DNA from 2 places in the Shewanella sp. 0m-6 genome. Region 2 is predicted to be linked to the other one. Evidence: predicted binding sites of a transcription regulator. Region 2 holds the regulator's gene; the other holds the start of a gene.

Region 1 (4,193 bases), on a different contig from region 2:
GCAGCAGTCATTACTTTTTCAAGATGGGCTTCGTCCTGGCTAGTGATTGGCTCGTTCGCCAAAATGGCGCACTTACCCATACTAGACAACTTGTCCGCAGCTAAACGTGCCAAATCTTCTGGCCCGATAACAAGAACATTACCTTCGGTGGTGTAGCTAATGGTCGGTGGGATCAGATTTTGAATCATCTGAGTCCCAGCAAGGACCTTTTGTCGAACCTCTTTGAGTCCAACTTGTGTTTCACTATTGCTCACATTGCGTTCCTGAACAGTTCTTTGGCTGTTTCTGTACATGAGTATCGCTGTTATCTCATCGCGCTTTTCATTAGCACCAGCTTTTATTACTCTCTAAATACAGCAATTCACATACCAAATTTGTGGAAATAAAAACACTCTATAGTGACGTTAAACAACTTTATCGGTCGTAACATCACTGCTTTTTGGTTCATTTTGGGACAAGTCGTCTTTATTGTCGTCCAAAATGTCCGATACAGCTTTTGTATCATTAAGGTGTTCATTCTGATCGGTATTTTCAGCTGCAATCATCTCATCTGATGCTGCCTCAACGCCGTCTTTGGCTCCATTCTCATCATCTTCATCTTTGAAGTTATGGCGGAATACTTTCTTAAATAGCTCAGCAGAGACATCAGCTGTTAGCTTAGGCTGATTACTGTAATCAAGCGCATATTCAAGCAAGCCATCAATTTCGCTGTAGTGTGGCTGCTTCCATAGTGCCTTTAGTGCTGCAGCTTTTGCAGCCGGGTCTACATTAGCGCCCATAAAGCTGGCAAAACTACCACCGACTTCAATTTTTTCAGGATCAGGCAAGTCCTCTGCACGCAAAATCTTATCGGCTTGCGCTTCAGCTTGTGTGTCGTCAGAGGCTGGGGTTGAATCTGATGCTGTTACTTGCTCTGCTTCAGCTTGCTGTTGGGCTGCTAGCGCCTGCTCTTCGGCTTGTTGCTGTGCCGCGGCTTCTGCGGCAGCGACTTCCGCTTCACCCTCAGCCTCTACTTGTTGCTTACGTAAATTCCAGCGGGATAAAAATCCACTCATGTTCTGTCCGCCATGTGGTTAGTACTTGGCCCTTGGTTCTTACGGCGATCCACATGTTTACGGCGATGTGCGCTAATTTCGACTTCACCATGACGAGTAATGAACGCTTCAATCCAGCAGGCAATAGCCTTGGGCATAGGGATGTTTAATACTGGGGTATCAGCTTCTAAACAACCGGCTGCGACATTTTGGTCAGCAGATAAGGCAACTGGGATCCACTCACCTTCGAGCGTTTCATCACAGACGATATACAGCATCGCGTTATCCATATCGATATTGATACGGTAGCTGCCGCGCTCATCTTTGTGTAGCTCAAGTAGAATTAGGTAGGCACCTTCAGGTGCGGCGTGGGTGGCAGGAAGTATCTGATCGACCTCCCACTGTACTGAGGTCCATCTTCCGACTTGCTTCTCGGTCTTCTTAAGAGAAACGTACATTGGCCATTGGCTTTCGGTATGTTGCATTCAGTCTCCGTCTTGCCTGAGGTGGCTGCCGATATAGCAGTCCAACTATATAAATACTCCCCTAAGCTAAAGCAATATATGTGCCATACGATATCAATTAAATAGTTTGAACTAGATCAACTATTCCAAGCAAAGACTAGGACATTTTGTCTAAATAGCAATTACCGATAGGACATAAAAGGGCGACCCTAACACTAGAACTGTGATCTACTGCTAATTTATTCCCCCTATAAAATTAGGTACAGATATTGCTTAGAACTAGGCGCAATTATTCCCTTTAACAGATGATGGGTCACATGACAGCATACAAAAGCAATCCAAAGTTAATTAAAACCAATACTGAAGTCCCTCTTACGATTGCTGTAACCGCCATTAATGAAAATGGTGAAAAAGTAGATAAGTTCATTGCTTGCGAACGCCCTCTCACTGTTTATCTAAATTGGCAGCCTATTGTGACGTTAATGACACTTGGCGCCCGAGCTGAAGCATTGTCATTAGGCTATCTTAAAAACCAAGGATTCATCTCAGATATCAATAAGCTAGAATCTGTCATCGTTGACTGGGATGTGAATTCAGCCGCCATCATTACCAGTGAGAAAATTGAAAATCTAGATGAAAAACTGTCTGAAAAAACCGTCACAACAGGCTGTGGACAAGGTACGGTTTACGGCGACTTTATGACTGGACTTGATGACATTAAGTTACCCACGCCTCAGTTAAAACAGAGCATGATCTATAGCTTGCTTAAAAATATCAGTGCCTACAATGAAACCTACAAAAATGCCGGTGCAGTGCATGGTTGTGGCTTATGCCAAGAAGACCAAATTGTTGGCTTTGTTGAAGATGTCGGTCGTCACAACGCTGTTGATACCTTAGCCGGTGAGATGTGGTTAAACCAAGATTCGGGTAACAACAAACTGTTTTACACCACAGGACGTTTAACCTCTGAGATGGTGATTAAAGTCGCCAAAATGGGGATCCCAGTGGTGTTATCCCGCAGCGGCGCAACACAGATGGGATTAGAACTCGCACAACAGCTTGGAATTACCATGATTGCTCGCGCTAAAGGTCGCCACTTCTTAATTTATAACGGTGCTGAGAATATTGAATTTGATGCAATTGCCTAACCGAATAGACCTAATAACTAGTATTAAATGCGCAACAAGGATTAATCATGACCGAGCCGACTGACCTGATCTATATGAGTGCCAAACAGGTATCTGAGTACCTAGATCTCAATGAGAAGAAAGTCTACTCAATGGCCAACGACCGCATTCTTCCCGCGACTAAAATAACGGGTAAATGGCTATTTCCAAAGATCTTAATCGATAGATGGGTGATGGATTCATGCCACAGCGGCATGCTATCTGATCGTATGCACATCACAGGTAGCGATGACCCACTCTTGTCAATGTTGGTCGCTAGAATGATGTCACAGGTGGGTAAAACCGAGCTCATCAGTTACAGCTCTACTGGTTCACGCTTAGGTTTAGACTTGCTTTCACGAGGTTATGCCGATGTGTGTACTCTGCACTGGGGCAGTGTTGAAGAGCGTAGTGTTCGCCACCCTGCTTTGTTACAGGGTTACGCTAACCACCAGCAATGGGTCATGGTGCACGGCTATACCCGTAAACAGGGCTTAATGATGCGTCCAGACATGCATCACCGCTGTCAGGAGTTGGACAAAGTGTCCCAACAGTCTTGGCGTTGGGTCGCTCGCCAAGCGGGAGCCGGTAGTCAACAACACCTTGAACAGTGGCTGATGAAGCAAGGTGCTTCATTTGAAGAGCTAAATTCAAGTATTGTGGCACAGAGTGAACGAGAGTTAGCGGGTTATATTGCTCGTAACAATGCCGATATCGGTTTTGGCTGTCAGTCGGTGGCACTCGAAAGTGGCTTGAGTTTTGTGCCACTCGTCACAGAGTCTTTTGATTTTGTCATGCCGCAGGGGATCTACTTTAGACGCCAGCTGCAAAGACTTTTCAACTTATTAGCTGAGCCACAAACCCAACAACTAGCAGCTACGCTTGGGGGATATGACTTAACAGATTGCGGTAAGTTACTCTGGAATGGCCAGTAATAAACTAGAACGGCTTACATTGGGTACCTTGATGAAATACCATTTGCCATAAATCTCGATTTTTTCGCCAGATAGAACTGCGAATTGAAAAGCTGATGACATTCTCATCAGCTTTTTTTAATGTAGCTCGATAGGTTACCTGACAAACATCAGGCGCCAACTCTCTCACTGCAAATTGGCTAGTTTCAATCAATGGCATACGTTCATCGGGCAATCTAGAAAGCACTTCCGCTTTGCCAAAGCTATAGCCGCTGGCTGCAAACTCTAGAAAATCATCACTCAGCAAACGCTCCAGCTCAGCACGAGAAGCTCTCACTTCAGGCTTTTGCAGATAGAGTTCTAGCTCAACAAGTAGGTTTTCCAGTTTGAAGTTCACAATAGAATCCCGTAGCGCCAGTAGATTTATCCCTTTATCAGTCTAGGATAGCTTTTGATATTTTTGAAGTATCTCAGGTGCTTATTTAGCGATTAAACCTGACCACCTTCTGAAAGGTTACTACTGCGCATCACGAAACTGTTGCCACAACTCTCTTTGTTCAGGTTTAAGGAAAGTCCAAGCTAACACTCGAGTAATTTTATTTCCCTGATGCATCT
Region 2 (4,193 bases):
CTAGCGCAATGGCCTCTTTAAGCGAAATGTTATCGTGCGATAAAGGGTGCAGACGACGGGTCTCGTTATAACGTTTAAGTAGCACTTCATCGCTTGAGTTAAGGAAAAAGCTTAATAACTCGACCCCATCAGGCAGAAAAGTGAGGTGCTTAACCAGCTCATCTTTCTTTTCTGGCAGGTTACGAATATCGACACTGATGGCGACAAGCTTAGTGTTACCCGATAGCTCTTTGAGTAAGGTCCCCATCATTGGCAAGGGCAGGTTATCGACACAATAATAGCCGAGATCTTCTAGCATTCTTAATAGAACGGACTTACCTGAACCGGAGCGACCTGAGACTAAAACAAGCTTCATCGTATGATTACCTGATAGACATTAAACAAAATGTATGATTTTTGTGGTTATATTGTGTAAGTGTATAGATTAACTTTTTTAAGGCTGAAAGCAAGAAGTTGAGCGGGTGAATAAGAATAAATAATATTGCTGTAATAATTACTTAGGTCTTTAAATCATTTACCTTTTGTGTAAAAAAATAAATAACTTAAAGACCTGAGTAGTTAGCTATTGGGTAATGACTTGGTATAGCTCTGATTCATTGCTGGTCTTTCTCAACTGCTTAACCACCGCTTTATCGTTGAGTTTTTCAGCCATACAAGACAGTGTTGCTAAATGTTGCTCACACTGATCAGATGGCACCAATAAAGCAAATAGAATATCGACAGGCTGCTTATCGAATGAGTCAAATGGGATAGGAACTTCACATTTAACCAATACTGCAACTGGACGTTCTATATTCGACAGCCTTCCATGAGGAATCGCTATACCATTACCTATTCCCGTGCTACCCATTTTCTCTCGTGCCAAGAGACTTTCAAAGATCTCTTGTGAAGAAAGGGTTGGGTACTGGACAGCGGCAATGTCACTGATTAACTCCAGTACTTTTTTCTTACTGCCCGGAGTGGCGCAGGTAGTGCACTCCGGCTGCAGGATGGTACTTAGTTCCATCGTTAGTGTTTAGTCAGCTTCTCTTTGTGTTTAATAACCTGACGATCTAGTTTATCGATCAGGGAGTCTATTGCAGCATACATATCTGCATGTTCCGAAATAGCAAATACTTCCCCTTTTTTAAGGTGAATTTTAGCTTCGGCAATCTGCTGCATTTTTTGTACATTCAAAATAACGTGCACATTATTGATCTGATCGAAATGTCGTTCAAGCTTTGTAAATTTCTCTTCTACATAACCGCGTAGTGAATCGGTGATTTCGATGTGATGTCCTGTCAGGTTGATTTGCATTATCGATCCTCCATGTGCCTAATTTTGAGTTATAAACTCTTACGTTGGTTTGAGGGCGGGATCAGCATCGCTTCTCGATATTTTGCAATCGTACGTCTAGCAACTTTAATCCCTTGTTCAGCCAGAAGCTGGGCCATTTTGCTATCGCTTAACGGTTTCCTCTGGTTTTCAGCTGCGACTAATTTCTTAATAAATGCCCTAATTGCTGTCGATGAGCATTCTCCGCCATCGTCGGTACCCACATGGCTTGAGAAGAAATATTTTAGTTCAAAAATGCCCCTTGGGGTGTGCATGTACTTCTGTGTGGTAACACGTGAAATGGTAGATTCATGCATTTCAACAGCTTCGGCAATGTCATTGAGTACCATAGGTTTCATGGCTTCTTCACCGAACTCAAAAAAGCCTTGCTGGAATTTGACGATACAGTTTGTCACTTTCAATAAGGTGTCGTTGCGGCTTTCCAGGCTCTTTATAAACCACTTAGCTTCTTGCAGGTGGCCACGGATAAATTGACCGTCGGCCTGATTCGTTGTGCTACGCGCCATTGATGCGTAATGCTGATTAACATTAATCTTAGGCATATAGTCAGGATTTAGCTCTACCACCCAGCGACCTTTTTTCTTGCTGACAGACACGTCGGGAATGACGTATTCATCTTTACTGCGTGCAATGGCAAGCCCAGGTCTTGGGTTAAGAGTTTGGATCAGTGTGATCGCCTCACGTAAATCATCCTCTTTGAGTTTTGTTTTACGCATTAACTGCCTAAAATCACGCCCCGCAATAAGGTCTAAATAGTCTTTAATCAGTAATCTTGCATTTTCAATGTGCGGTGTATCTGCGGCATATTGTGCTAGCTGGATAAGTAGGCATTCACTTAAGTTGCGGGCGGCAACACCGATAGGATCAAAATGTTGAATTCGTTTTAAAACGGCTTCGACTTCATCGAGTTCAGTTTCAGGATCGCCCATCGCTTCGAGAATTTCGTCACAGCTCTGGGTTAAATAACCTCGTTCATCGATCGCATCAATAATCGCGGTGGCGATAGCAAGATCGTTATCTGAAAATGGGGTGAGGTTCTTTTGCCACTCAAGATGCTCATATAAGCCTTCGCTAGTCTCGCCTTGGAATGGCATGTCATCTTCACGACTTACGCCTGAGCTAGCATTAGAGGAAACGGTGTAGACTTCATCCCAAGTGGTATCCATAGGCAGGTCATCGGGCATGGAATCTTGGGTGAGGGCTTCGGAGGTGTCAACGCTTGCGCTATCTTGGGTGAGTTCACTATTAGAGTCATTTACAGAGTGATCTTCATCGTTGATCATATCGCCATCTGACTGCTCTTCATCTAGCTCCAGTAACGGATTAGAATCTAATGCTTGTTGGATCTCTTGTTGCAGCTCTAAAGAAGACAGTTGTAACAGGCGAATGGCCTGTTGTAACTGGGGAGTCATAGTGAGCTGTTGACCCATTTTGAGCTGGAGTGACGCTTTCATTTTACCGCTATTCCCTACACTGTAGTTAAACGTTAAAGCTCGTTGAACTGGCGAAGGTTGCTCAAAAACTCAACACGTTGATTTTTTTTGGAAATAATTCCATATTGAGTTTTTCAGCTTCCATACTGTGAATTAACTATAGCCTGAATTGTTCACCTAAGTACACCGCTCGAACCTGTTGGTTGTCCAAGATTTCGGCAGGTGTACCTTCAGCAATCAGATTTCCGTGGCTTACTATGTAAGCACGCTCACAAACGTCCAAAGTTTCGCGAACATTATGATCGGTGATCAGTACGCCCAGACCGCGACTCTTAAGTTGTTCAATAATTTTTTTAATATCGATAACTGAAATGGGGTCAACACCCGCGAACGGCTCATCTAACAAGATAAACTTTGGATTAGCTGCGAGTGCCCGAGCAATTTCTACCCGGCGGCGTTCGCCTCCAGACAATGCCATACCTTGGCTGTCACGAATGTGAGTGATATGAAACTCTTCGAGTAGATGCTCAAGTTGTTCTTCACGTTGCTCGTTATTGATGTCATGACGAGTCTGTAAGACGGCCATGATGTTGTCACGTACTGACAGCTTTCTAAAAATACTGGCTTCCTGAGGTAGGTAACCGATACCTTTACGGGCGCGTAAATGCATAGGATCGAGCGTAAGATCGTCATCATCAATAAAGATCTTACCCTTATCACTCTGTACTAGGCCAACCACCATGTAGAATGTCGTTGTTTTACCTGCACCGTTTGGGCCAAGCAAACCAACAATCTGACCTGTCTTTACGGTTAAGCTAACATCTTGTACGACGGCACGATTTTTATAGCTCTTAGCAAGATTGACCGCTTTTAAGGTGATTTGGTTCATTGCTGTTCCTGCTTTTTCGCTGGCGATTCTGGTTTCTCTTCCTGATAGGTTTCAGGCTGAATAATGGTGATAACTCTGTCATCGCCCTTGCCAGTACTTTCTGCAATAAGCTGTTGCAAACTGATGTTGTATTTAATGCGGTTACCTGTGACCTGGCTACCGTCTTGCGCTAGGGTGGCTTCGCCTACTAAGGTGAGTGTGCGCGTAGCAAGTTCGTAGCGGATCTCTTTTGCGCTAGCCGTTGCCGGGCGTCCATCATCCATTATTTGGGTGTAAGTGGCTGGGTTACCAGTCGCCACAAGCGTTTTACCGCTCTTATCTTCTTTTGAGAAAACCCGTAGCTTATCGGCATTCATCTTGATTGTGCCCTGAGTGACTTCGACAGGCCCAAAAAAGATAACCTGATTATTCTTGATATCAGCTTCTTGGCTAGCGGCCGCAATTTTCACCTCTTGCATCAGGTCATCAACTTTAGCAACAGAGCTGAAACTGAGCAGACAAAATAGGCCTGCAAGGATAGATTGATTGTATTTCAT

What was found. The regulator sigma-54, encoded in region 2, starts transcription at its own class of promoters, with help from an activator protein. The targets are predictions, from matches to a motif close to GTTGGCACGNNNNTNGNNT.
Region 1: ACVBJC_RS00155 (formate dehydrogenase accessory sulfurtransferase FdhD) is a predicted target of sigma-54. The motif match lies at 1,755-1,773, and genes of this name have one in related genera.

What each region holds. Positions count from the first base shown of each region.
Region 1 is NZ_JBRIMD010000001.1:31,339-35,531, reverse strand. Features, by position in the region: gene ACVBJC_RS00170 (4Fe-4S binding protein) at 1-293, opposite strand, end outside; gene ACVBJC_RS00165 (DUF3306 domain-containing protein) at 405-1,055, opposite strand; gene ACVBJC_RS00160 (DUF3305 domain-containing protein) at 1,052-1,519, opposite strand; gene ACVBJC_RS00155 (formate dehydrogenase accessory sulfurtransferase FdhD) at 1,804-2,646, shown strand; gene ACVBJC_RS00150 (substrate-binding domain-containing protein) at 2,694-3,599, shown strand; gene ACVBJC_RS00145 (nuclear transport factor 2 family protein) at 3,604-3,975, opposite strand; gene rlmF (23S rRNA (adenine(1618)-N(6))-methyltransferase RlmF) at 4,096-4,193, opposite strand, start outside.
Region 2 is NZ_JBRIMD010000004.1:197,764-201,956, forward strand. Features, by position in the region: gene rapZ (RNase adapter RapZ) at 1-355, opposite strand, end outside; gene ptsN (PTS IIA-like nitrogen regulatory protein PtsN) at 563-1,006, opposite strand; gene hpf (ribosome hibernation promoting factor) at 1,009-1,296, opposite strand; gene ACVBJC_RS04835 (RNA polymerase factor sigma-54) at 1,326-2,789, opposite strand; gene lptB (LPS export ABC transporter ATP-binding protein) at 2,926-3,657, opposite strand; gene lptA (lipopolysaccharide transport periplasmic protein LptA) at 3,654-4,193, opposite strand.